DNA from 4 places in the Peribacillus sedimenti genome. Region 1 is predicted to be linked to each of the others. Evidence: predicted binding sites of a transcription regulator. Region 1 holds the regulator's gene; each other region holds the start of a gene.
The links. The regulator Rex, encoded in region 1, represses fermentation and respiration genes when NADH is low (regulators of the CRP and FNR family bind a similar motif). The targets are predictions, from matches to a motif close to TTGTGAAATATTTCACAA.
Positions count from the first base shown of each region.

Region 1 (5,946 bases):
ATCTGGCATAGTAGGCATCCCAATCATGATGTTTCTGGGGATGGCGCTTGGTGTTCCATTGGATGAGATCCAACATAAAGCTGGGGCGTATTGGATTGTCTTCAGTTTTATCGTCGCTCTTATCGTCATCCTATTTTTATTGCGCAAAGATATTAGAAACAATATAGACAATAGAAGGCAGTCATCTCCGGGAGTATCACTAGCCTGGGCGGTTGGCGGCGTGTTCCTCGCACTATTCTCCCAATCGGTGGCAGGAATGATTGAAAAGATGCTCGGAATAGAAACCGGGTCAGAAAATACACAGGAAATTCTGCAGTTAATCAAATCTGTTCCTGCAGTCATTTTAGTAAGCTCCATCATCGGACCGATATTAGAAGAATTAATCTTCCGAAAAATTATATTTGGTTCACTATATAAAAGATTTAATTTCTTCATTTCCGCTTTAATAAGCTCTATCATCTTTGGCGTGGCACATTTTGAGCTTGTGCATATTCTGCTTTATTCAGCAATGGGCTTTACGTTTGCCTTCTTATATGTCAAGACAAATCGAATAATCGTGCCCATATTTGCCCATGTTGCAATGAACACTTTAGTAGTCATCTTACAATCGGCCTATAAGGATGATATTGAAAAAATGATGAAAGATATGGAGCAAGCTCAAAGCTTTATCGGAGGTTTATTATGAGACGTCAGTCACCATTAACAGTAGGTTTAATATATATGGCAATCGGAGTCCTGTTCACCGTATTTGCAGTGCAGCATGTATCACAATCAGGCTGGGGCTTTTTTGCCTATTTCCTTGTTCTTTTGGCTACCCTGGATTTTGGATCAGGAATCCGAATGCTCATGCTGCATTTCAAAATCAAATCCATTCAGAATAAAAAGAAATAAACACCCTAAAATGACCCTCGACTAATTACTGCCATATATAAAGGGTCAGCTAAGTACGTTGCATCCCGTAACAACGGTAACTGGTCCCACTTCGTGTGTGAACTGGCAAACGCCGAGGTCAGCGCATTCTGTGCAAGTCCGACCATCAAAAGATACAACTTCTTAATACTTTTAAAAAAAGGCGCTGCTTTTGGCAGCGCCCTTTTTAGTCCTCCAATACTGGTTCATCACTCATCACAGGATAATGTTTTAAAAAATACACTAATGATTGCAGTTCGACAGCAAGGTCAATATGATGGACCCTAATGGTGGACGGCGCATTCAGCCGGGCCGGGGTAAAATTTAATATCCCCCTTATTTCAGACTGTACAAGCCTATCTGTGATATGTTGGGCAACTCCGGCAGGCACAGTAAGGATCGCAACAGACACATCTTCTTCCTTAAGTCTTTGTTCAATTTCATCCATATGATATACCGGGACTCCGCTAATTTCGGTACCCACCTTATCTTCATCGACATCAAAAGCCAGGGCGATCTTGGTATTATTATTTTTTAAAAAGTTATAGTTCAGGAATGCTGTCCCCAAGTTTCCGACACCTATCAAAGTTACCTTTGTCAATTCGTCCTGGTCCAGTGTTTTTCTAAAAAAGGACAAAAGGTAATTAACATTATATCCGTATCCTTTTTTCCCCAACGCTCCGAAATAGGAAAAGTCTCTCCTGATCGTCGCAGAATCAACTTTCACTGCTTCACTGAGCTCAGCCGAAGAAACCCGCTGCTTTCCAGAGGAATGTAGATTCTTTAAGAAACGATAATATAGAGGCAGCCTCTTTGCAGTTGCCTGTGGTATCCTCAAATGTTCCTGGCTCATAAATCTCCCCACTTTCAGCTTTCATCGTTGACACTAATCAGGCTGGACCTGCCGTTTATAGTCGGGGCTTGAAACTCCGCCTGTTTTTTCAACCAAATACGTTTGTCCGATGACCATTCCTTTATCCACAGCCTTGCACATATCATATACCGTCAATGCAGCGGCACTTGCAGCTGTCAGCGCTTCCATTTCGATACCTGTACTTCCTTTTGTCTTTGCTGTTACAGTGATCACCAGTCTATGGCTTTCATTCTCCTTTACCCACTCAAAAGAAATATCAACACCGTGCAAAGGAATTGGATGGCACATAGGAATAATATTTGAAGTATTCTTTGCCGCCATAATCCCGGCTACCTGGGCAACTGCAAGAACGTCGCCTTTTTTCATTGAATTGTTCGAAATTTTCTCGTATATTTCAGCATTTAAAAGAATGCTGGATTTCGCAGTCGCAGTCCTCACCGTTTCCGGCTTGGAACTGACATCTACCATTTTAGCTCTTCCCTGGTCATTAAAATGTGAAAATTCAGCCACAAAAAAACACCTCTCTTTTAAATCATACACTATTTTACCCTATTTTTGTTTACGTTTGTTTTGTTTTTCACATAATCAACCCTGTTGCCGATAAACCCGCTAATACGTTACACTTATTATAATGTGATAGAGGTGAAAAACAATGATTTTGTTACAGGTTAACCAACTTTCAAAATACTTCGGAGCAGAACTGATCCTATCTAATATGAAGCTCGAAGTTCAAAATAGAGATAGAATTGCATTGGTAGGGCGTAACGGGGCTGGCAAGTCTACGCTATTAAAGATGATTTCAGGACAGCTCTCTTATGATAGCGGCGAAATCCTGCGCCCCAAAGGAGTCACCATCGGATACCTTGCCCAGGATACCGGACTCGAATCGGAGCTTTCCATCTGGGAAGAGATGCTGACAGTATTTGAGGATTTGATCCTGCAGGAGAAACAGCTAAGACGGCTCGAAACAGAAATGTCCAATCCCGACGTTTTCGAAAATGACGGGGCTTATCAAAAGGTATTAAGAGACTATGATGAGCTTCAGGTCAAATTCAAGGAACAAGGAGGCTATCAATACGAGGCGGACATTCGCTCAGTACTGCATGGCCTTCAATTTGCTGATTTTAATGTTAACACCCCCATCTCAAGCCTTAGCGGGGGGCAGAAAACCAGGCTGGCATTGGGGAAACTTCTGCTAAAGAAGCCAGATATACTGATCCTGGATGAGCCTACAAACCACCTGGATATCGAAACACTTGCCTGGCTTGAACAATATCTTCAAGCTTACCATGGCGCCGTGCTAATCGTATCTCATGATCGTTATTTTCTAGATAAAGTAGTCAATCAGGTATATGAAATTTCAAGGCATTCCATTAAAAAATACCATGGAAACTATAGTACGTACCTGCAACGGAAAGCAGAAGACTACGAGCGCGATTTAAAGCTATATGAAAAACAGCAGGATGAAATAGATAAGCTGCGTGATTTTATTCAAAAAAATATTACCCGCGCGTCCACAACGAAGCGTGCTCAAAGCCGCAGAAAGCAGCTGGAGAAAATGGAAGTGCTGGAAAGGCCGCAGGGAGATGAAAAATCCACTTCCTTCTCTTTTGAAATTGAGCGGCAAAGCGGAAATGAAGTTTTGAATATCAATCAGCTTTCCATAGGATATGACAAGCCGATTTCGCGCAACATTTCTATGCGTATAACAAAGGGCGAGAGCATAGCTTTAGTAGGCCCGAATGGAGTAGGAAAATCCACTCTGTTAAAGACGTTAATTGGGAAGCTGACACCCATAAACGGCGAGTTTCATTTTGGAACCAACGTTCAGTTAAGCTATTACGATCAGGAACAAGCCAATTTAAAATCGAACAAAAGAGTGCTGAATGAATTATGGGATGAACATCCTATAAAGCCGGAAAAAGATATTCGAACTATTTTAGGAAATTTTCTTTTTTCTGGAGATGACGTTTTAAAACCTGTATCCGCACTTAGCGGTGGAGAAAAGGCAAGGCTTGCCCTCGCCAAAATGATGATGGAAAAGGGTAATCTTTTGATTTTGGACGAGCCGACCAACCATCTGGACCTGGAAAGCAAAATGGTGCTTGAAAATGCGTTGATTAACTATCCCGGAACCATACTCTTTGTGTCTCACGATAGGTATTTCATTAACCGCATTGCAACCAAGGTAATCGAATTATCCGAGGATGGCAGTGAAGAATTCCTAGGGGACTACGATTACTATCTTGAAAAGAAACAGGAACAGGCTGAGTTAAAACAGCTGGAGGAGCAAGAAAGAAGCATCCCGTTAGAATTATCCGTAGAGAAGAACAATTTTAAAATTGATAAAGAAGCAAAGAAGATTGAAAGGCAGCGAAAGCGCAGGCTTGACGAAATAGAGCTTACCATGGAAAAGCTCGAGGCAGAAATGCAGAAGTATAATGAACTTTTATGTGACCCGGAGATATTCCAGAATCACGAAAAAGTTCTTCAGATTCAACAGAAGCTTGATAGCACGCAAGCGGAGATCGACACCCTTCTGGAAGAATGGGCTGAACTCGAAGAGATTAACAGTTAGATACATGCACGATAAACCGAAGCATTGAAGCTTCGGTTTTTATTTGTAGTTATCCACTGACTTGTTCACAGCCTGGGGGTTATTGATACAGCATCTTTTATACTTTTCCACACCATCCACATTTATTATGCTATTTATCCACAAAATCACCAGTTATTCACATGTGTTTTTATCAGAATTTTAAAAGTTGTCCACAAAAAAAGATCTGACATGTTTTAAGATGTCAGATCTTAGTCATATGCTTAAATTATCCACAGCTTTCTTACATTTGCTGCAGATCTAATCCGGGATTTCCATTCAAAGCCAGATTTGACCTTTTACCCTGCTCAAATAAAACACTTCCTGCTGCACCTATCATCGCAGCGTTATCTGTACAGAGGTACAAGGGGGGAATAATTAATTCCCTTTCTGGCATGGAAGCGAAAGCCTCCGTTAAGGCATTCCGCAAGCCCTTATTTGCCGCTACTCCGCCAGCCAGCAGAACCTGCTTCACATTATATTCTTGGGCAGCCTTAACGGTCTTGGATACCAGGACATCAATGACACTTTCTTGAAAGCTGGCAGCAAGGTCCGCCGGATTAATCTTCTCCCCACGCTGTTCTGCATTGTGCAGGGTATTAATCACTGCAGATTTTAAACCGCTGAAGCTAAAATCATAGGATCCTTCCAGCCACGCACGCGGAAGCGGTATAACTGGACTGCCTTCATGCGCAAGGCGATCAATATGTGGTCCTCCCGGATATGGAAGATTCAAAGTTCTTGCTACTTTGTCATAAGCCTCTCCTGCAGCATCATCTCTTGTTTCTCCAATCACTTTAAAAGAGCCATGTTCCTCAAGCAGCACAAGTTCCGTATGCCCTCCAGAAACAACAAGAGATAAAGCAGGAAATTTCATTTCGGCAGTAAGTCTGTTTGCATATATATGTCCGGCAATATGATGTACTCCTACCAGCGGGATATTATGGGCAAACGCTACCGCTTTGGCGGCATTGACACCAATAAGGAGGGCCCCTACCAATCCAGGCCCTTCTGTCACTGCAATCGCATCTAATTCGGAGTATGTAATCCCAGCCTGGTTCAGTGCTTCCTCAAGCACTATTGTCATTTGTTCAACATGATGCCGGGATGCTATCTCAGGGACTACTCCTCCAAAACGTTTATGGCTTTCTATTTGGGACGCAACCACATTGCTTACTATTTCAGTTCCGTTTTTAATGACTGCTGCCGCTGTTTCATCGCAGCTGGTTTCGATTCCTAGTACCATTAGGTCTTTCACTATATATTCACCCACATAACATAAGCATCTTCAAGATTATCGGTATAGTAATTTTTCCGGATTCCTCCTCTTTGGAATCCAAGTTTTTCGTACAGGCGCTGAGCGACAACATTGCTGACCCTTACTTCCAAAGTCATTCGTATAATACCATGTCTCTTCGCGATTTCCATCATTTTAAGCAAAAGGGCTTCCCCCAGCTTCTTGCCCCGGTACTCCGGCAGTATGGCTATATTTGTAATATGGGCCTCGTCTATGACCAGCCATGCGCCGCAATACCCTACTATTTTCCCCTCGTCCTCTAGTACAATG
Region 1 covers NZ_CP143547.1:361,500-367,445, reverse strand. Annotated here, with positions in the region: gene V1500_RS02015 (lysostaphin resistance A-like protein) at 1-685, shown strand, start outside; gene V1500_RS02010 (YdiK family protein) at 682-891, shown strand; gene V1500_RS02005 (redox-sensing transcriptional repressor Rex) at 1,097-1,762, opposite strand; gene moaC (cyclic pyranopterin monophosphate synthase MoaC) at 1,796-2,293, opposite strand; gene V1500_RS01995 (ABC-F family ATP-binding cassette domain-containing protein) at 2,436-4,361, shown strand; gene tsaD (tRNA (adenosine(37)-N6)-threonylcarbamoyltransferase complex transferase subunit TsaD) at 4,624-5,625, opposite strand; gene rimI (ribosomal protein S18-alanine N-acetyltransferase) at 5,637-5,946, opposite strand, start outside.

Region 2 (5,946 bases), 410 kb from region 1:
GGAACGCCAATAAGAACACTAAAACGCTTATTCCCACTACGGTAAGAAGGGTATGCCTGGCACCCAATATCAGGGCGCTGTACAGGTCTCTTCCATCCCTGTCGGAGCCAAGCCAGAAGTCACTGGAAGGTTCGTAGGGAGGCAGATTAAAAAAAGATTTATAATAGCTTCTTGTTGTAAGATGTTCATCCACACCGGGCAGGAATGGACCGCAAATAATTAAAAACAGGAAAAACAATCCGCCTGCCAACCCCATCTTAAACGATAGACCTTTCATCATAGCTGTTCCTCTCCTTTAACGGGAAGCAGAAAATAAGAAATGATTTGCATGGTCCATTGGTACACCAGCAATACGCTCATAAACAGCAGGCTAAAGCCAATGACCGCTACCGTGTCAATCGACATGTCATACCCCGGAAGCAGCGCGGCATCAATGTTGATCGCCTTGATAATTCTGTACCCTATGCCTTTATATAATGACAAATATTCAACAACAAACATTCCCGAAAGCAGCGTCATGACGATCGGCATGCTGTGGTGAATCAGTTTCGGCAAGCAATTAAGCAAGGCATGTTTCCAGAGCACTGCCTTCTCTCCAATCCCCTTTGACCTGGCTGTCTTGATATAATCCATGCGATTTTCCTCATCCAGTGCCTCAGATGTATACCTGGCAATCACAAAAACTGGATAAACAGCAAGGAAAACGGTTGGCAAAATCGTGCTATACCAATTTTCGTCCCCGTAAATGTCAAATTTGGGAAAGAATCTTCTTGATAGCTCAAAGATAGCTGTTTGAAGAAAAATGATCGATATGAATTCCGGCATTGACTGCCCGAATGAAGTAAGCCCTCTGCCTAGCAATCTGCGTTTCCCGGATGAATGCCTGTAATCAAAGACACCTTTTGAAATGCCAGCGGCCACACTTAATATGAAAGCAGGTACCAAGATCTTCAGGCTATTCCATCCATAATAGACCATCTCTTTTTCTACAGGCTCTTCATATTTGGTCATTCCAAGGCTTTTGTTCTCTGCCACGCTGCTCCAGTAATTAGAAATGTTTCCTTTGTATGTCTCCCAGTCGATGCCGGTATCTGTAATAAAATTATATTCTTTATCATAATGTGAAGTATTTTCCCGCGGAAGAAGCACGATCAGCGTAAATACAAATGCCACTAAACTCCACAATAACAGGCTTCCCGCCATTTTCCCTATCAGTTTCATATGATGCCCCCTTATATTGATGTACCTGATATTGGCCTTTTGATTTTTATCTTTTAGAGGCCACAAACCAAATAATACCAAATAATTCGGAATATTTCGAGTCCGTTTGGAAGAGCGACTATTAAAGGCGCAAAGAAAAATACAGCATCTTCACAAATCAGAGGTTTATATGTTGTTGATTTCAGGTAAAGAATATATCGAAACCTAGAAGAGAGGAAGCTTACTATGGTACAAGTAACCGTTAATGTAGAATATTTAGGAAAGAACTATCAAACAAATGTAATAGCCAGGCAGGAAGAAACAGAAGAATTGATTTTTCAAAAGGCTTTGGCACAAGTTAAACAGCAATGGAAGTAATGAATAATTGCCTGGTTATATAATAACGCTAATTATTCACAGACGACGCGGCTTTGCCGCGTAAATCTTCCTTCTGCTAACATCACAATTCTTCTCTTTTAAGAATCTTAGATTGAAAACTTGTTTTGGGACAAACCGTTTAACTTTTTCACAAACTATTATCAATCCCTCTTACAGTCATGGTACAAAAGTTTTACATAACTGTTAATATCTTAGAATAATTAAAGCAAACTGTTTTTCAAAAAGAGTCAATTAAATCCCAAAGACTAGAAATTGTTTCACATTCACCCTTCCCTCCCACCGATCCCCTAGACAATTAATGAACTTTTTGTGACATAGTGCAATATTGTTTGTATTTTGGCACCCGCGGTACTAATATAAGTACGGGTAGTTTAATAGGATAATAACATTGGATTACGGTTCTTATTAATCTTGTGAAATAATTAACAAATTGTCCAATAAATTATCTTAATATTTCCAAGTGAATAGAAAGGGGTAAACTATGAAACTCAAGTGGGCTTTATTAACTTTAGTTTTTACTATTGCCACTGTGCTAACTGGTTGTGAACCATTGTTGGTATTGGATCCTAAAGGGCCACAGGCGAAAACACAAGCCGATGACATTATGATGTCGATTTGGATCATGTCATTTATTGTCCTGGTCGTTTTCGGACTTTTGGTATTCATGTTAATAAAATACCGTGCATCAAAACAAAGCAAAGACTACGAACCACCCCACATCGAAGGAAGCAAATGGGTTGAAGCCCTTTGTATCGGGATACCGGTTCTAATTGTAACATTCCTTTCCATTATGTCAGTTAAATCCAATTATGAAGTAGAGGCTACACCGAAGGGCTATGAAGGTAAAGAGCCATTGGTAGTGTACGCGTCGTCATCTGACTGGAAATGGCATTTTAGTTATCCGGAAGAGAATATTGAAACCGTTAACTACCTGTATATTCCTACAGACCGTCCGATTGAATTCAAGCTTTACTCTTACGGACCGATTACAAGCTTCTGGATTCCACAGCTTGGAGGCCAAAAGTACGCAATGAACGATATGGTCACTACTCTTCATCTTGCTGCTGATACTCCAGGAGAATACATGGGCCGCAATGCCAACTTCAGTGGTAAAGGAACTGCTGAAAATGTATTTGACGTAACAGCGATGTCCCCGGCAGAATTTGAAGACTGGGTGAAAGAAGTTAAAGAAACAGCTGCACCGCTTACCGAAGAAAAATTTGATGAGCTATTGAAGCCAGGCCATCTTGGCAGATCCACATACACTGGCACACATTTGGAATTCAGCAAGCCGCCAACTGCTGAAAATGGCGGTCATAAACATGGCAACTCTGACAAAGAGCATGAGGGTCATGAGTCCGACGAAGAACATGCGGACCATGAATCCCACGATTAATATATTTCAAATTTTTTAAAGACCAGTTTTATTTTCGAAGCAATATATTTCCGAAAGGAGTCAAACAGTATGGAATTTTTCCAACGATTTGCCATACCACATCCCAGTCCTGTGATTTACGCATCGATGGTTGCGATCGGCCTTACTGTCATTGCGATACTCGCAGGGTTAACCTATTTTAAAAAATGGGGTTATCTATGGCGTGAATGGCTGACAACAGTTGACCATAAACGCATCGGTATTATGTACTTAATTTCCGCATTGCTGATGTTATTCCGCGGCGGCGTCGATGCTATCATGCTTCGTGCCCAGCTAGCTACTCCTGAAGCTAAGCTACTGGATGCGCAGCACTATAATGAAATTTTCTCAACACACGGGGTTGTTATGATCCTGTTTATGGCGATGCCATTCATAATGGCATTAATGAACGTTGTTGTTCCTTTACAAATTGGAGCACGTGACGTAGCATTCCCTCGTTTGAACGCATTGAGCTTCTGGCTTTTCTTCATGGGAGCTATGCTATTTAACATTTCTTTCGTAATCGGCGGTTCTCCTGATGCAGGCTGGACTTCTTACTTCCCGCTTGCAGGAAATGACTTCAGTGAAACAGTCGGTACGAACTATTATATGATTGCTATTCAGATTGCCGGTATCGGTACATTAATGACTGGTATCAACTTTATGACTACTATCTTAAAAATGAGAGCACCTGGCATGACCTTGATGAAGATGCCAATGTTTACCTGGTCTTCCCTTGTGGCTAACGTTATCATCGTTTTCGCTTTCCCTGTATTGACAGTGGCACTTGCGATGGGTACAATGGACCGCCTTTTTGGCACACACTTCTTCGCAACTGACAACGGCGGTATGGATATGCTTTGGGCCAACCTATTCTGGGTTTGGGGTCACCCTGAAGTTTATATCTTGATCTTGCCTGCATTCGGTATTTACAGTGAGATTATCTCTACCTTTGCTAAACGTAACCTATACGGCTACAAATCAATGGTATTCTCTATGGTTGTCATTGCAGCCTACTCATTCCTGGTATGGGCCCACCACTTCTTTACAATGGGCCAGGGAGCACTGACTAACAGTATTTTCTCTATTACAACAATGGCAATTGCCGTACCAACAGGGGTTAAGATCTTTAACTGGCTGTTTACGCTTTATAAAGGAAAAATTGAAATTACAACGCCAATGCTATACTCATTATTGTTCATCCCGCTATTTACACTCGGCGGTGTTACCGGCGTTATGCTTGCGATGTCAGCGGCTGACTATCAGTACCATAATACAATGTTCTTAGTCGCTCACTTCCACAACGTTATTATTCCAGGTGTAGTATTCGCTATGCTTGCTGGTTTGACTTACTACTGGCCAAAAATGTTCGGCTTCATGTTAAATGAGAAGCTTGGCAAATGGGCAGCATGGCTGCTTTCTATCGGCTTTATTTTAGCCTTTATGCCAATGTACATTACAGGTCTCGACGGCCAGGCACGACGTATGTACACGTATTCTGAGTCCACTGGTTTTGGTCCATTGAATATGGTTTCATTCATCGGGGCACTTATCATGGCAGTCGGATTTGCAGTAATCGTTTATAATATTTATTACAGCATCCGTTACGCTTCACGGGACATCAGTTCAGATCCATGGGATGCACGTACGCTTGAATGGGCAACTCATACTCCGATACCGGAATATAACTTTGCCCACGTACCACATGTTGAATCGATCGAAGCTTTCTGGGATGCCAAGAAGAAAGGCCATGCGCTTTTCAAAGGCAAATACGAAAAGATCCATATGCCAAATAACAGCGGAATGCCGTTTATCATGGGCTGTATCTTCTTTGTATGGGGCTTCTCCTTTGTATTTAGCTTATGGATTCCTTTGATTCTTACAACAATCGGCCTCTTTATTTGCATGGCCCTTCGCTCATTTGAAAAAGATCACGGCCATTATATTTCTGTTGAGGAAATAGAAGAAACTGAAACAAAATTGCGAGGTGCTAAATAATGAAAATAGATAACTCGCTCCCACTTGAATATAGTACTGAAGAAAATCGCTTAAAAATCCTAGGTTTCTGGATCTTCCTTGGCGCAGAAATCATGCTGTTCGGTACTCTTTTCACATCATATTTCACATTGGTGGATCGCACCGGCAGCGGTCTGGGCGGAGCGGAGCTTTTCGAAATGGCTCCGGTTCTTATCGAGACATTTGTGCTTCTGGCAAGCAGTTTCACCATTGGCCTTGGAATTCATGCCATGCGTCTGGGCAGAAAGAACGCAATGTTAGCTTTCTTTGGCATCACTCTTATTCTGGGACTCGTATTCTTAGGTGTTGAAATTTACGATTTCGTTACCTATATTCATGAAGGGGCTACCATTCAGACAAGTGCGTTTACCGCTATCCTATTTACTACATTAGGAACACACGGAGCGCACGTGACACTCGGGTTTTTCTGGGGCTTGTTCATCCTTCTGCAAGTAAGAAAGCGTGGATTGACTCCTGAAACAGCCAATAAATCATTCATTTTCTCTCTTTACTGGCACTTCCTTGACGTAGTTTGGATCTTCATCTTTAGTTTCATCTACCTGAAAGGATTGATGTAAAAAATGAAAGAACTATTTCCAGCCAAACAAGTGATGGGATTTGTATTCTCCCTGATCTTGACTGTTGTAGCTCTTCTAGTCTACTACATGGATATGTCTTTTGCAGCAGGCATGACAGTCCTGCTGATCACGGCTTTTATACAGGCAGGCCTTCAGCTTATCGTATTTATGCACGCAGGTGAAACAAAAGATAAAGGCGCCATCTATACAAACATCTACTATGGAGTGTTTGTAGCGCTGGTCACTATCTTTGGAACACTGCTATGTATGATTTGGGGTTATGTATAAGACAAATAAGACAAGGTACCAAAAAGGGGTAGTTACAAAAGTAACCACCCC
Region 2 covers NZ_CP143547.1:771,728-777,673, reverse strand. Annotated here, with positions in the region: gene V1500_RS03930 (hypothetical protein) at 1-280, opposite strand, end outside; gene V1500_RS03925 (ABC transporter permease subunit) at 277-1,221, opposite strand; gene V1500_RS03920 (BA3454 family stress response protein) at 1,447-1,578, shown strand; gene qoxA (cytochrome aa3 quinol oxidase subunit II) at 2,081-2,995, shown strand; gene qoxB (cytochrome aa3 quinol oxidase subunit I) at 3,065-5,011, shown strand; gene qoxC (cytochrome aa3 quinol oxidase subunit III) at 5,011-5,607, shown strand; gene qoxD (cytochrome aa3 quinol oxidase subunit IV) at 5,611-5,895, shown strand.
Region 2: a site for Rex is predicted at 2,011-2,028, ahead of qoxA (cytochrome aa3 quinol oxidase subunit II). Genes of this name have one in related genera too.

Region 3 (5,946 bases), 1.3 Mb from region 1:
GTAAAAGAAATAAATAATGATCAAATTCATGATGGAGCTTTACCGAGAGATTCGGCTAGGCTCCTTTTTTTTATCGTAGGATCAGGAAATCTTCAAAACGCACTGAATTTTTATGAAAAAACAAGTGCTGATTGTAAAATTTTGGTGACCCAATCTTTTTAACATGATACTTTTAAAGTAGACTTGGCAACGATTGCTTGGTACTAGTGTCTGGAAATAGAAGGTGTACACAAAGCACCTGGCTGCACATATGTAAGGGAGAATAAACATGGGGAAAATCGATATGATCGCTGTTTTGAGCTCTGCTTTTGCTTGGATGACTATTGGGATGATGGCATTTCGAATATACAGGAAACAGCCTGTAAAGTTAAAGATATGGAAGGTTCTTCTCGTCACGTTGATCGGCCTTTTTTCATTTTCGATTAATTGGCCGGTGAATGGTTTAGTAATGAAGATTTCTATTTTGCCCCTCGGTGTCTGGATTTTGTATTTTTGGAAGGGAAGGGCTAAACGCTGGAAATATTATCGGCCATTCGCCTGGCTGGGATTTTCCGCTAATTTAATTTTTTTAGCATCCACTTTAATTTCAGTGCCATGGCATCATGCCGTGTATTCTACAGATCGGCTAAGTACCTATATTTCAAATAGTGATAAAGCCGAGGTCATAGTTACCCATCCCTCCGCACATGCTGGTATCCTTGACCGGAAACGGTTGATCGAACAGATCGATACTATGGAGCAACAGACTATTTATAGTGAACAGTGGTATCTACAGCAGGCTGGAGATCCCACTAAAAGAGAAGAGCGGTTCCCCTACCAGCTCATCGGGACCAGTCCCAAATTTGGAAGAGGGCTTAAGACATTGATATATGCGGAAGCTGACGGCAAAGGACTCTTAATCTCTACAACTGAAGAACAGCTGTATTTTCGAGCGAGAGATTCGTTCATAGGGGAGAGGGAATAGACATGCAAAGAAATAAGAGAATTTCACTCATATTTTTAGGGGCATTTGGAATGTTTATGTCAGCAGCTAGTTATTGGTTTTATTTTTCTGGGTCTGCTTCTTTTCCTGCCGAAAGACAATTGATTGATCATATCAATACATATTTTCCGGAATCGTCTGTGGATCAAATACAAGAGACAGTGAATGTCGATGAGCGTCATGTTTTTGTACCTTTTATAACAAAAGATCAAAAGTATGGCGGAAGCAACTGGGAATGGAAAAAGCATCAATGGGAGTGCACTGCTATTGAAACGAAGGGAAATCCGTATATTTGGAAGATTGACGAAAATGACCCTGCTTCCTTTTATCTGGTTTGGAATGGAAATCCAAGTCATGAGCTAGGTTATATGAAGTTATTTATGAAAAGAAAAGCAGGCTATTCAGTATCCGATGGGAAGGAGAATTATATCCCTAATATCCAAATGGAAGCGGGGATTAATATCCGGGAAAAGTCGTTTGGTGTTCAAAAGCTGCCTGCTAGCTGGGCTCACACGTTAACTTCACATATTAAAATGGGATCAGCTGCACAGCCATTCAGCCTATTTAAAGATAATGGTTTCCAGCAGTTCCAGTTTGGTTGGTTGCCGTTCAGCAGCATGGAGGGTGAACTGATATCACCCGAAAACATGGATTTGACAGGGTTTTCACGTCAAGGCGAGGATACGGAAACCTTTTTGCTGCTGAATCAAATGGAAGTGTTTACTGAATCATCACATTAGGAATCGAGGCAGACTGGCCTAGTTTTTTTACACTCAGTAAGGCTTGCTGGACCTTGGCTGTTTAACATCAATATTGCCGGGTAAAGTTCACCAAAGTGTCATGAATTTATATAGATGCTGGATTGTATTATCGAACAGGGTGATGTATTCTTTAATTGTGAAAAGTTTCACAAACTTACAAGCCTTTTGATAATCTAATGAAAGAAGGATGATTCAATATGACAGATCACAAAGTTAGCCGTGTTGCATTGATTGGTACAGGATTTGTAGGTTCCAGCTACGCTTTTGCCCTAATGAACCAGGGTTTGGTAGAAGAATTGATCATGATTGATGTAAACAAAGAAAAAGCAATTGGTGATGTCATGGATTTGAATCATGGAAAAGTATTTGCCCCTAATCCAACAGATATTCGATATGGGGAATATGAAAACTGTGCAAATGTGGATTTAGTTGTGATTTGCGCCGGAGCCAACCAGAAGCCAGGTGAAACACGGCTGGACCTTGTTGATAAAAACTTAAAGATATTTAAAAACATTGTGGAGAATGTAATGGCTAGCGGATTTGATGGGATTTTCCTTGTAGCAACGAATCCGGTTGACATCTTGACCTATGCGACATGGCGCTATAGCGGGCTGCCGAAGGAACGGGTCATTGGCTCTGGTACAATCCTTGATACCGCACGATTCCGCTTCCTTTTAGGCGATTATTTTAAGGTAGCGCCGAAAAACGTCCATGCGTACATCGTTGGTGAGCATGGTGACAGTGAGCTTCCTGTATATAGTTCCGCAGATATTGCCGGGATTCCGGTTTTGAAGATGATTGAAAAAGAACAGTACCAAAAAGAGCACCTGGATGAGATTTTTATCAATGTCCGTGATGCCGCTTATAAAATCATTGAAGGAAAAGGTGCGACTTATTACGGCATTGCCATGGGCCTGGTCCGCATAACCAGAGCAATCCTGCAAAATGAAAATAGTGTACTTACTGTATCCGCCCATCTTGATGGCCAATACGGGGAAGAGCAAGTGTATATCGGGGTGCCTGCAATCATCAATAGGAGCGGCATCAGGGAAATTGTCGAGCTTGAGCTGGATAAGGATGAACAGCAAAAATTTAAAGAAAGTGCCCGCGTCCTGAAGAAGATTTTGGCCCCGCACTTCGAAGAAATCAAATTATAAAAATGTCGGCGGGGTGCTGTTAACGGGCTGTATGTATGACTATGTGAATAAACCTTTTATGGAAGAAGAAGCTGCGATGTCAGAGATATGATGTATTATACTAACATCTTTGCAAATTATAACCCCTAATGCCGGCTCGCATCAGGGGTATTTTTCATTCTTCCATATATCATTTAAGTGATAATGTTCATTATTTTATTCAACCCATTTTACGACATCATCAAAGGGCCTGCGCGCTTTAGGGCGTGGATCCTCTACCCGGTATCCAAAGGCAGCCATGACTGAAATGCTGAAATGTCCATCCTCCAGTAATCCTGCTTCATCGAGAAGCTGATTCATCTTTTCAATATTAAAGCCTTCGATTGGACATGAGTCTATGCCGATCTGTGCTGCAGCCGTCATCATATTTCCGAGTGCCACATAGGTTTGCCTGCATGCCCATTCGTATAACAGGCGGTCATCAGCAAGCAGCTTGAAATCTTCTTTTTGGAATTCCTCGATTCTCCCAATCAGCTTTGAAGTGATATCCTCGGGGATTTTTGCGACATTCAAGAATTGGTCCTTTATGTATTCAGAGTCGTATTTAGTATCCAGTTTGGTCCTTGCGAGGATGATCACAAAATGACTCGCTGCCGGCAGCTTGCCGTACGCCCCCCATGAGGTGTTCCGGATTTTTTCCCGCAGTTCAGGGTTTTGAACAACGACAAATCGCCATGGCTCTACTCCAAATGAACTTGGCGAAAGATGGGCAGTATCCAGAATAAACCGGAAGTCATCCTCTGGAATCTGTTTATTTGGGTCAAATTCCTTTGTTGCATGTCTAAAATGAAAAGCTTCGAGAATTTCCTGTTTCAATATATCTTTATCACGCATGTAGTCCACTCCCTTATAGTTGTTTAGTGATAGTATTTGCTCGCCCTGATAATTTATTTATCTCATACTTGTTCTGAGCACTGCCTTCCTTCATATACATGGCGCCTCTAGTTGACCTTCCATCGTGATCCACGTAAGCAAGGCCCATCCGGACGAATCATGCAGAAAAATGTCTGAACATAGCAAACGTTATTAATGGTTTTACCCTGGCACTTCGTTTTCAAACAGGTTAAAGGTCTGTTCATAAGCAACATAATGGACGATTCCTATAACGTTGATAAATAAACGATGCCGTGTCTTCAAGACGTAAACGGTTTTTAAACACTTTGTTAAACGTCTGCTTCATATATGCGAGGGTGTAAGCACATTAATGCAGGTGATTTTGCCATTTGAAAATCAGATGGTCTATCAGTTGCAGATACAGCGTTTGTTTTGTAACCGGTTTTTTATCAATATAGCAACTCAGTAAGCATTTTTGTGCCGGAACATAATAAGCAGAACCGTTGACATTATAAAAATGCTATTATAATATAATTTCTTGTATTAATCACATATAATTACTTGGATTTAAGGAGGAGCTTCAATGTTACAAATGATCCTTACTGGATTGCTTTGTGGGGCTTTGCTTGGATTTGTCATGCAAAGAGGGCGTTTTTGTCTCACAGGCGGTTTCAGGGATATGTATATAGCAAAAGATAACCGCATGTTTTATGCGTTATTGATTGCGATTGCTGTTCAGAGTGTCGGTGTATATGCCTTGATTCAGACAGGTGCTGTTCAATTTACAGCAGGAGCCTTTCCATGGCTGGCTGTCATTGTTGGCTCTTTTGTTTTTGGAATCGGGATTGTACTTGCTGGCGGCTGTGCCACTGGTACATGGTATCGTGCAGGTGAAGGCCTGATCGGAAGCTGGATTGCCCTTTTCGGTTATATGCTGATGAGCGCGATCATGAAGTCGGGTCCGCTGTTGCCTTTCAACACTTCCATGCAGTCTGTCCAGCTTCCAACTAACTCGATTGCAGAATCGACTGGATTATCTGTTTGGGTATTTATTGTAGTATTTGCTGTTATTGTAGTTTGGATTGTAATAAGAGAACTTAGCAAGCCGAAGGTGATGATTCCTTCATTGAAGCCTAAGCGCAGAGGGTTGGCGCATTTGTTGTTCGAAAAGCGCTGGCACCCATTTTTTACGGCACTTTTGGTTGGCCTTATTGCCATTCTTGCATGGCCTTTAAGTGAAGCGACAGGCAGGATGTCAGGTTTGGGTATCACAACTCCATCAGCGAATATTCTTCAGTATTTAGTGACAGGCGATGTGAAAATCATTAACTGGGGAGTTTTCCTTGTGCTTGGAATTTTCCTTGGGTCATTTATCGCAGCTAAAGCGAGCCGTGAGTTCCGTTTTAGAATGCCAGATGTAAAAACTGGTATTTCAAGCTTTATCGGTGGTTTGCTAATGGGCTGCGGCGCAAGTCTTGCAGGCGGCTGCTCCATTGGGAACGGCCTGGTCATGACTGCGATGATGACATGGCAAGGATGGGTTTCATTAGTATTCATCATTTTAGGAACCTGGACAGCGTCTTATTTCGTATTCGTTCGTCCGAATGTTAATAAGAAATCAGCAGCGGCAAAAACCGCTGTTACAGCATAGGGGGAAGTAAATATGCAAAAAACATTGGAAGTGATGGGTATGGTTTGCCCATTCCCATTAGTTGAAGCAAAAAAAGAAATGGAAGAACTAAATTCAGGTGACGAATTAGTCATCAATTTCGATTGCACACAGGCAACTGAAAGCATCCCACGCTGGGTTGCGGAAGCTGGCCACACAGTTACAAGCTATGAGCAGCTTTCAGATGCAGCTTGGACAATAACGGTTAAAAAGAAGTAAAAAAATCTAGAAATGCCAGGTGCATGCCGCCTGGCGTTTCTTGAAACAATGCATTTCCAGGGTGTTGTTTTTAAGAATCAAAACAGCAGCTATTTTATTATATTTGCCTAGAGCCCAAAATGGTGATAGAATAAAAGAATAATATACCAATCTTGTTCAATACGGCTTCTTTATAAAAATGATTTATATGAGTAAACGTAGATAGAACAGGATCAGTCATTATCCCAAGTAAATTACCTGGGAACATACTTACACACTCCGTAAAGGGGAGTAGCGTCAGGTGCA
Region 3 covers NZ_CP143547.1:1,644,169-1,650,114, forward strand. Annotated here, with positions in the region: gene V1500_RS08160 (amino acid permease) at 1-17, shown strand, start outside; gene V1500_RS08165 (hypothetical protein) at 269-964, shown strand; gene V1500_RS08170 (hypothetical protein) at 967-1,722, shown strand; gene V1500_RS08175 (L-lactate dehydrogenase) at 1,941-2,900, shown strand; gene V1500_RS08180 (NAD(P)H-dependent oxidoreductase) at 3,096-3,773, opposite strand; gene V1500_RS08185 (YeeE/YedE thiosulfate transporter family protein) at 4,357-5,424, shown strand; gene V1500_RS08190 (sulfurtransferase TusA family protein) at 5,437-5,661, shown strand.
Region 3: a site for Rex is predicted at 1,878-1,895, ahead of V1500_RS08175 (L-lactate dehydrogenase). Genes of this name have one in related genera too.

Region 4 (5,946 bases), 600 kb from region 1:
ACAAATCATGTTTTGATCTGCCTGGTTAAGGATAGTATCAATTGCAACAGATGTCTTACCAGTCTGACGGTCACCGATGATCAACTCACGCTGGCCGCGGCCGATTGGAACAAGAGCATCGATCGCTTTAATACCAGTTTGCAATGGCTCATGAACGGATTTACGGTCCATAACTCCAGTTGCTGGGCTTTCAATTGGACGAGTCTTTGTAGTATTGATTGGTCCAAGTCCATCAACAGGCTGGCCAAGCGGATTAACTACACGTCCGATAAGTTCCTCACCTACAGGAACCTCCATGATACGTCCAGTGCGGCGAACCTCACTGCCTTCACGAATGTCTGAGTATGGTCCTAAGATAACAATACCAACGTTGTTTTCTTCAAGGTTTTGTGCCATACCCATGACACCATTAGAGAATTCTACGAGCTCTCCAGCCATGACTGTATCTAAACCATGAACACGTGCGATACCGTCCCCTACTACGATAACTGTACCTACATCGCTTACTTTAATTTCTGACTGATAATTTTCGATTTGCTTTTTAATCAGTGCGCTGATTTCTTCAGCTTTGATGCTCATAAATTTCACCCCTATTCTCGGAATGTTAACCTAACAGTTCTCTTTCAAGGCGTTCAAGCTTTCCGCTGACACTTCCGTCAAAAATGCGGTTGCCGATGCGAAGCTTGATTCCGCCAAGAACACTGCGGTCTACAATATTTTCAATGCGTAACGTTCTTTTGCCGACTTTAGCTGCAAATGCAGCCGATACTGCTTGCTGTTCTGATTCAGTCAGAGGACGAACAGTATAGATCGTAGCTTCTGCCACTGACTTTTCTTCGTTTGCAAGCTCTATGAAATCCACAGCCATTTGTGAAATAACATCCGTACGATGACGGTCCGTCATTAACAGCAAAGTATTGCGGACTAAGGTTGAAAGATTAGCAAATGACTCTGCGATAAATTGCTTTTTGCGTTCTGCATTTACTTTAGGATGCTGAAGAAATGCTAGAAGGTCATCATTGCCAGAAAATACTTCTCTTACTGCACGGAGCTCTTCCACTGTTTCATCCAGAAGGTTCTGCTCCTTTGCGAGTTCAAAAAGAGCTGTGGCATAACGCTTTGCTACTGCAATATCGCTCATCGCTCTTCTCCTGCCTCTTTAATATACTCATTGATCAGATTTTGCTGATCAGCTTCAGACAATTCCTTCTCAATAACTTTGGAAGCAATAAGGACGGATAGGGAAGCAACTTGTTCACGCAGCTGCGCAACAGCCTTTTCCTTCTCCTGGACGATTTCGCGCTTTGCTGATTCTTTAATGCGTTCAGCCTCTGCACGTGCTGACGTGATAATATCTTCACGCTGCGCCTCGCCCTGCTTCTTGGCATTTTCAATAAGTTCCCCTGCTTCAGTGCGTGACTGTTTCAGTAATTCACGCTGTTCCTCCAAAAGCTTGCTCGCTTCAGCACGGCTGGCCTCAGCATCGCTGATTTCTTTAGCGATTAATTGCTCACGCTCTTTCATGATGCCCATTAACGGACCCCATGCGAACTTTTTAACTAATGCTAACAAAATAATGAACATGACAAGCTGGAAAATGATATCCCCACTATTAAAATGAAGACCGCCTTCAGCAGCTGCTCCTAAAATAAATCCACTTGTTAACACGATCGGCTCACTCCCTTCAACCGTTTCACTGTATAACCTAAATTTTCAAATATCGAGATTTGAAAAGAACATTCTATATTTAAACAACTTGAATACTTTTGAATGTGAACATAAAGGAATGGCGAAGGTTCGCATCGCAATCTTCGCCATTACCCGTTTATCTTACTTTCTGCAAGTAACCTTGCGACACCTATTAACGTCCTAGAACGATAAATCCAATAACTACCCCAATGATTGGAAGTGCTTCAACTAACGCAACCCCGATGAACATTGTAGTTTGCAGCATACCACGAGCTTCTGGCTGACGAGCCATCCCTTCGATTGTACGACCAACGATAAGACCGTTACCAATACCAGCACCTAACGCACCTAGACCAACTGCAATAGCTGCCGCTAAAAGACCAATAGAACCTGACATGAATTATTTCCTCCTTGAAATGATAATTTTTTTATTATTGCTATAAATGATTGTCCAAGATTTCGGACATATTTTATAATTAATGGTCCTGACTCACTTTGTGTGAGATAAAAACCATCGTTAACATTGTGAAGATAAACGCTTGGATGCTTCCAACGAAAACAGAGAACCCTTGCCATGCCAGTGTCGGCAAGATTGCGGAAACTGTTCCGATAATACCGCTGCCAACTGATTCAGCATAGCCGCTGGTCGCTAGACCTGCGAGCAAGCTTAAAAGAATTTCCCCGGCATAGATGTTACCGTAAAGCCGCAGACCCAATGTAAGCGTGTTGGCAAATTCTTCGATAAGCTTCAGAGGGAACATAAAACTCATTGGCTGGAAAAAGCTTTTCCCATAACTCTTGGCACCCAACATTTTGACACCATAATAGTGGGATAATCCCATTACTAGTACAGCAAGCGTCATTGTAATCGCAGGATCAGCCGTCGGTGATTTCCACCAAAGTTCGTGCCCTACCACTACGGCGAATGGCAAGCCCAGCATGTTAGATACAAATATATACATGATAAGCGTCATTCCGAGCACAAGAAAGCGGCCGCCTGTGTTCCAATCCATTGTGCTATTGATAATCCCTTTTACGAAATCCATTACCCATTCCATGAAATTCTGGATTCCTGAAGGTCTTAGCGCAAGCTTGCGGGTGGAAACTACAGCGAGTATGAAGACTATGAGACTTGCAACAGTTATCATCATGATATTAGCCAAGTTGAAATGCAATCCCATAAACTCCCGAATAGGAGCTTCATGATTCATTAGTATTCACCTCTCTTTTTCTATCGTCGTAAATTTTGAACGAAATAATCTATCATAATGACCACATACGCTGTCATTAATCCTATAACCACACTTACAATATTAAAATGTTCTGGATACCTAAGCGCAATCACCGCAGCGAGAGCTCCGATCGTTAACCGTGTAAGCGACCCGAGGGATTTCACTTTCTTACCGGCTGAAACTGCTTCGGAAAACTTTCTGTTTTTTCGGACCATGGACCAGAAATTGAACAGACTGAAGGCAGTGCCAAGTATCAGGCCGTAGAAAATACTGTGGTACGGCGTTACTGCTCCACCCAGCAAATATAGCGCCAAAAGGAACATTATGTACTTGCGTTGCCTGGTAAACATCACTTCAAGTTCTGGCATTATAAATTTTAATCTCCTGAGAAATATTGTCGGACTGTCCGCTGCACAGCAAAAACCCCTGCAGCAAGCCCTATTAGAAGACCAACCACTAAAAACAGAGGTTCGAAACCCAGCCTTTTGTCTAGCCAGTTCCCGCAAAAAATTCCGAACAAGGTACATCCGGCCAATTGCGTTAAAATAGCAGACATTAGTGCCATTGCTCTAAATGGGTGGCGATTATTTCGACGCATTTTTGCATCCTCGCGGTTAAAAGTAGATGGATAAGAAATTTTTCATGGTTGAGAGTGGGTAATATCGTTGTCAAGAGTGTGGAAACCCTCACATTTCATATCCTTTGTAAGCATACAATAGGCTCGTTATTCATGTCAATCGCTGACTAGTGAAATTTGTCACACCCCTGCAATAGTTAACTAAATGTTCACATTTAATTTTCTTGACTTAACATCAACTTTCTGCTTATATTTAAGTTTTACTCAAAGTACTTATTTATATTAAATTTTCACTTTGTGAAATAAATTTCACTTACGTATAGTGCACTATAAAACTTGAAAAGGACCTGTAAATCACAGATCCTTCCTTCACTAGTATTAGTTGATTACTATTATTGAGTTTATTCTGCTTTCTTTACCCCCTGTTCTAGCAAAAACAACCGCTTTATATATACCTTTTTCCGGTATTTTCTCTTCTGATATTTCCTTGCTGACCATCCCGCTTGGAAGGTGTCTGCCCCAATCCAAAAAACCAGAAAACCTTAAGCTTTCTTCCTCATACAAGGCGATTCCAAATTCTTCAGCACCACCCGGCAAATACGCTTCATATTTATAAAGCCCTTCCTTGTCTCCGACCCCAAAATCAAATCCCATGACCCTTGGATAATCCGGTACTTCTTTTACATACAGAAAAGGAATATTCATCCTGGCCGTTCCTTCACGCATCGTTAAATAACCATCATAAATACCTTTCTGCAGCTGCCTGGGGTTAATTTGCAGCCCTAGTGCGACTGTTTTTTTACGACGCGGCCCGATTGAGAAAGAGGACGGAAGGTCCCAGGAGATCCCCTTTTCCTTACGGGGCATGTCAAAGGAATAATGCTTTGTTGATGACCCTGTATTTTCAATTGTTATATGCTGCTTGTGTTCATCAATGCCGCTTTTCTTTTCAAACATGCCAAAACCCAGTGTATTGGGAGATAATAATGTATCGGCTCGTATTGCCTGTTCAATTTGAAGCCTTCCAGCACCCTGCTCAAATGCCCGGTAAAATTCAAAATTACTTCTCTTCAAAGGTTTAGCTGTGCTCATTAACGCAGATTTGATCTGTTGGGGACTCCATTCCGGATGGGCCTGCAGAAGCAGCGCACATGCTCCAGCTACATGAGGGGCAGCCATGCTAGTTCCCTGCAATGACATATAGCCGGACGGAATGGTACTTTCAATATTCACTCCCGGAGCCAATATGTCCGGTTTAATGGCCCAGGTTGAAGTCACTGGCCCACGGGAGCTGAAGTCAGCAAGCAGGTCAAATTCATGCTTATAAAAAAAATCCCCCAGTAAACCATTGCGTGATACAGCTTCACGCCTAAGCATTTCCCCTTCATTCCTGGAAATGGATACGGCCGGGATTTTTGATTGTTCTTCGAGCGTACCAACGAAACTGCCCTTCATGTTATTAAAGATGATGACGGCCTTAGCCCCCGCCCTTTCCGCGTTTCTTACCTTTTTATCGAATGTGATTTTACCTCGCTTCACAAGCACAACTTTACCGTTGACATCCCGAAGATCGTCCTCCTTTCCCAAGCCCCCATATACTACTTGTTCAGAAAAGGATAACCGCCAATCCCTCGCTCCCTGAAGCGGCATCAATCTGACAGTCCTTTTTCGGCTGCCTAAACCATAACTGAAGTAAGGAACCTCCAATGGGGGCGTAGAGGCTCCTACAGAAATTGCCTTTTCCGCTGTTCCTGGTGAACCGACCGTCCAAAGACCGGGACCGGAGTTTCCATTTGACGCTACCGCGACAATTCCTCTATCCACAGCTTTATTCAATGCCATAGAAATCGGAAGGTCCGGCCCATTTATATTATTTCCAAGCGAAAGATTAATAACGTGGACTCTATCCTTTATAGCAGCTTCAATGGCTGCCAGTATTTGCTCGGTGGTTCCTGTTCCCCCCGGTCCAAGAGCACGATACGCTATGATGGAAGCTTCCGGAGCCACTCCCTTCATTTTGCCATTCGCTGCGATGATTCCCGCAACATGTGTGCCATGCAAGGTTGATTTCCACTTGCCACCCTTTGTCTCCATTGGATCATCATCGCCATCAACTAAATCCCTCCCATATGCATAGGATTTTCGCAAGTCAGGATGTGTATAATCCAATCCGGTATCTATTACGCCGACCCTGATGCCTCTGCCAGTAATACGCTGGTTCTTGCCATCGAATATGTTTCGGATCCTGTCAGTGCCTACAAAGGAGATACTCTCTCCCATTTCAGCACGATACTCCGAAACTTGATTTATACTTTCCACTGCGGTATCAGCCCTTAATTTTTTTAAGGCTTCCGGGCTGGCCGTAACGGATAAACCATTTAATGCTAATTTATAGACTTTTCTGATCTCGATATCGGGATATTGGTTTTTAATACGTGTGATCTGGTC
Region 4 covers NZ_CP143547.1:4,868,837-4,874,782, forward strand. Annotated here, with positions in the region: gene atpA (F0F1 ATP synthase subunit alpha) at 1-579, opposite strand, end outside; gene V1500_RS23760 (F0F1 ATP synthase subunit delta) at 605-1,141, opposite strand; gene V1500_RS23765 (F0F1 ATP synthase subunit B) at 1,138-1,668, opposite strand; gene atpE (F0F1 ATP synthase subunit C) at 1,862-2,086, opposite strand; gene atpB (F0F1 ATP synthase subunit A) at 2,166-2,900, opposite strand; gene V1500_RS23780 (ATP synthase subunit I) at 2,921-3,289, opposite strand; gene V1500_RS23785 (AtpZ/AtpI family protein) at 3,298-3,519, opposite strand; gene V1500_RS23790 (S8 family serine peptidase) at 3,877-5,946, opposite strand, start outside.
Region 4: a site for Rex is predicted at 3,667-3,684, ahead of V1500_RS23785 (AtpZ/AtpI family protein). Genes of this name have one in related genera too.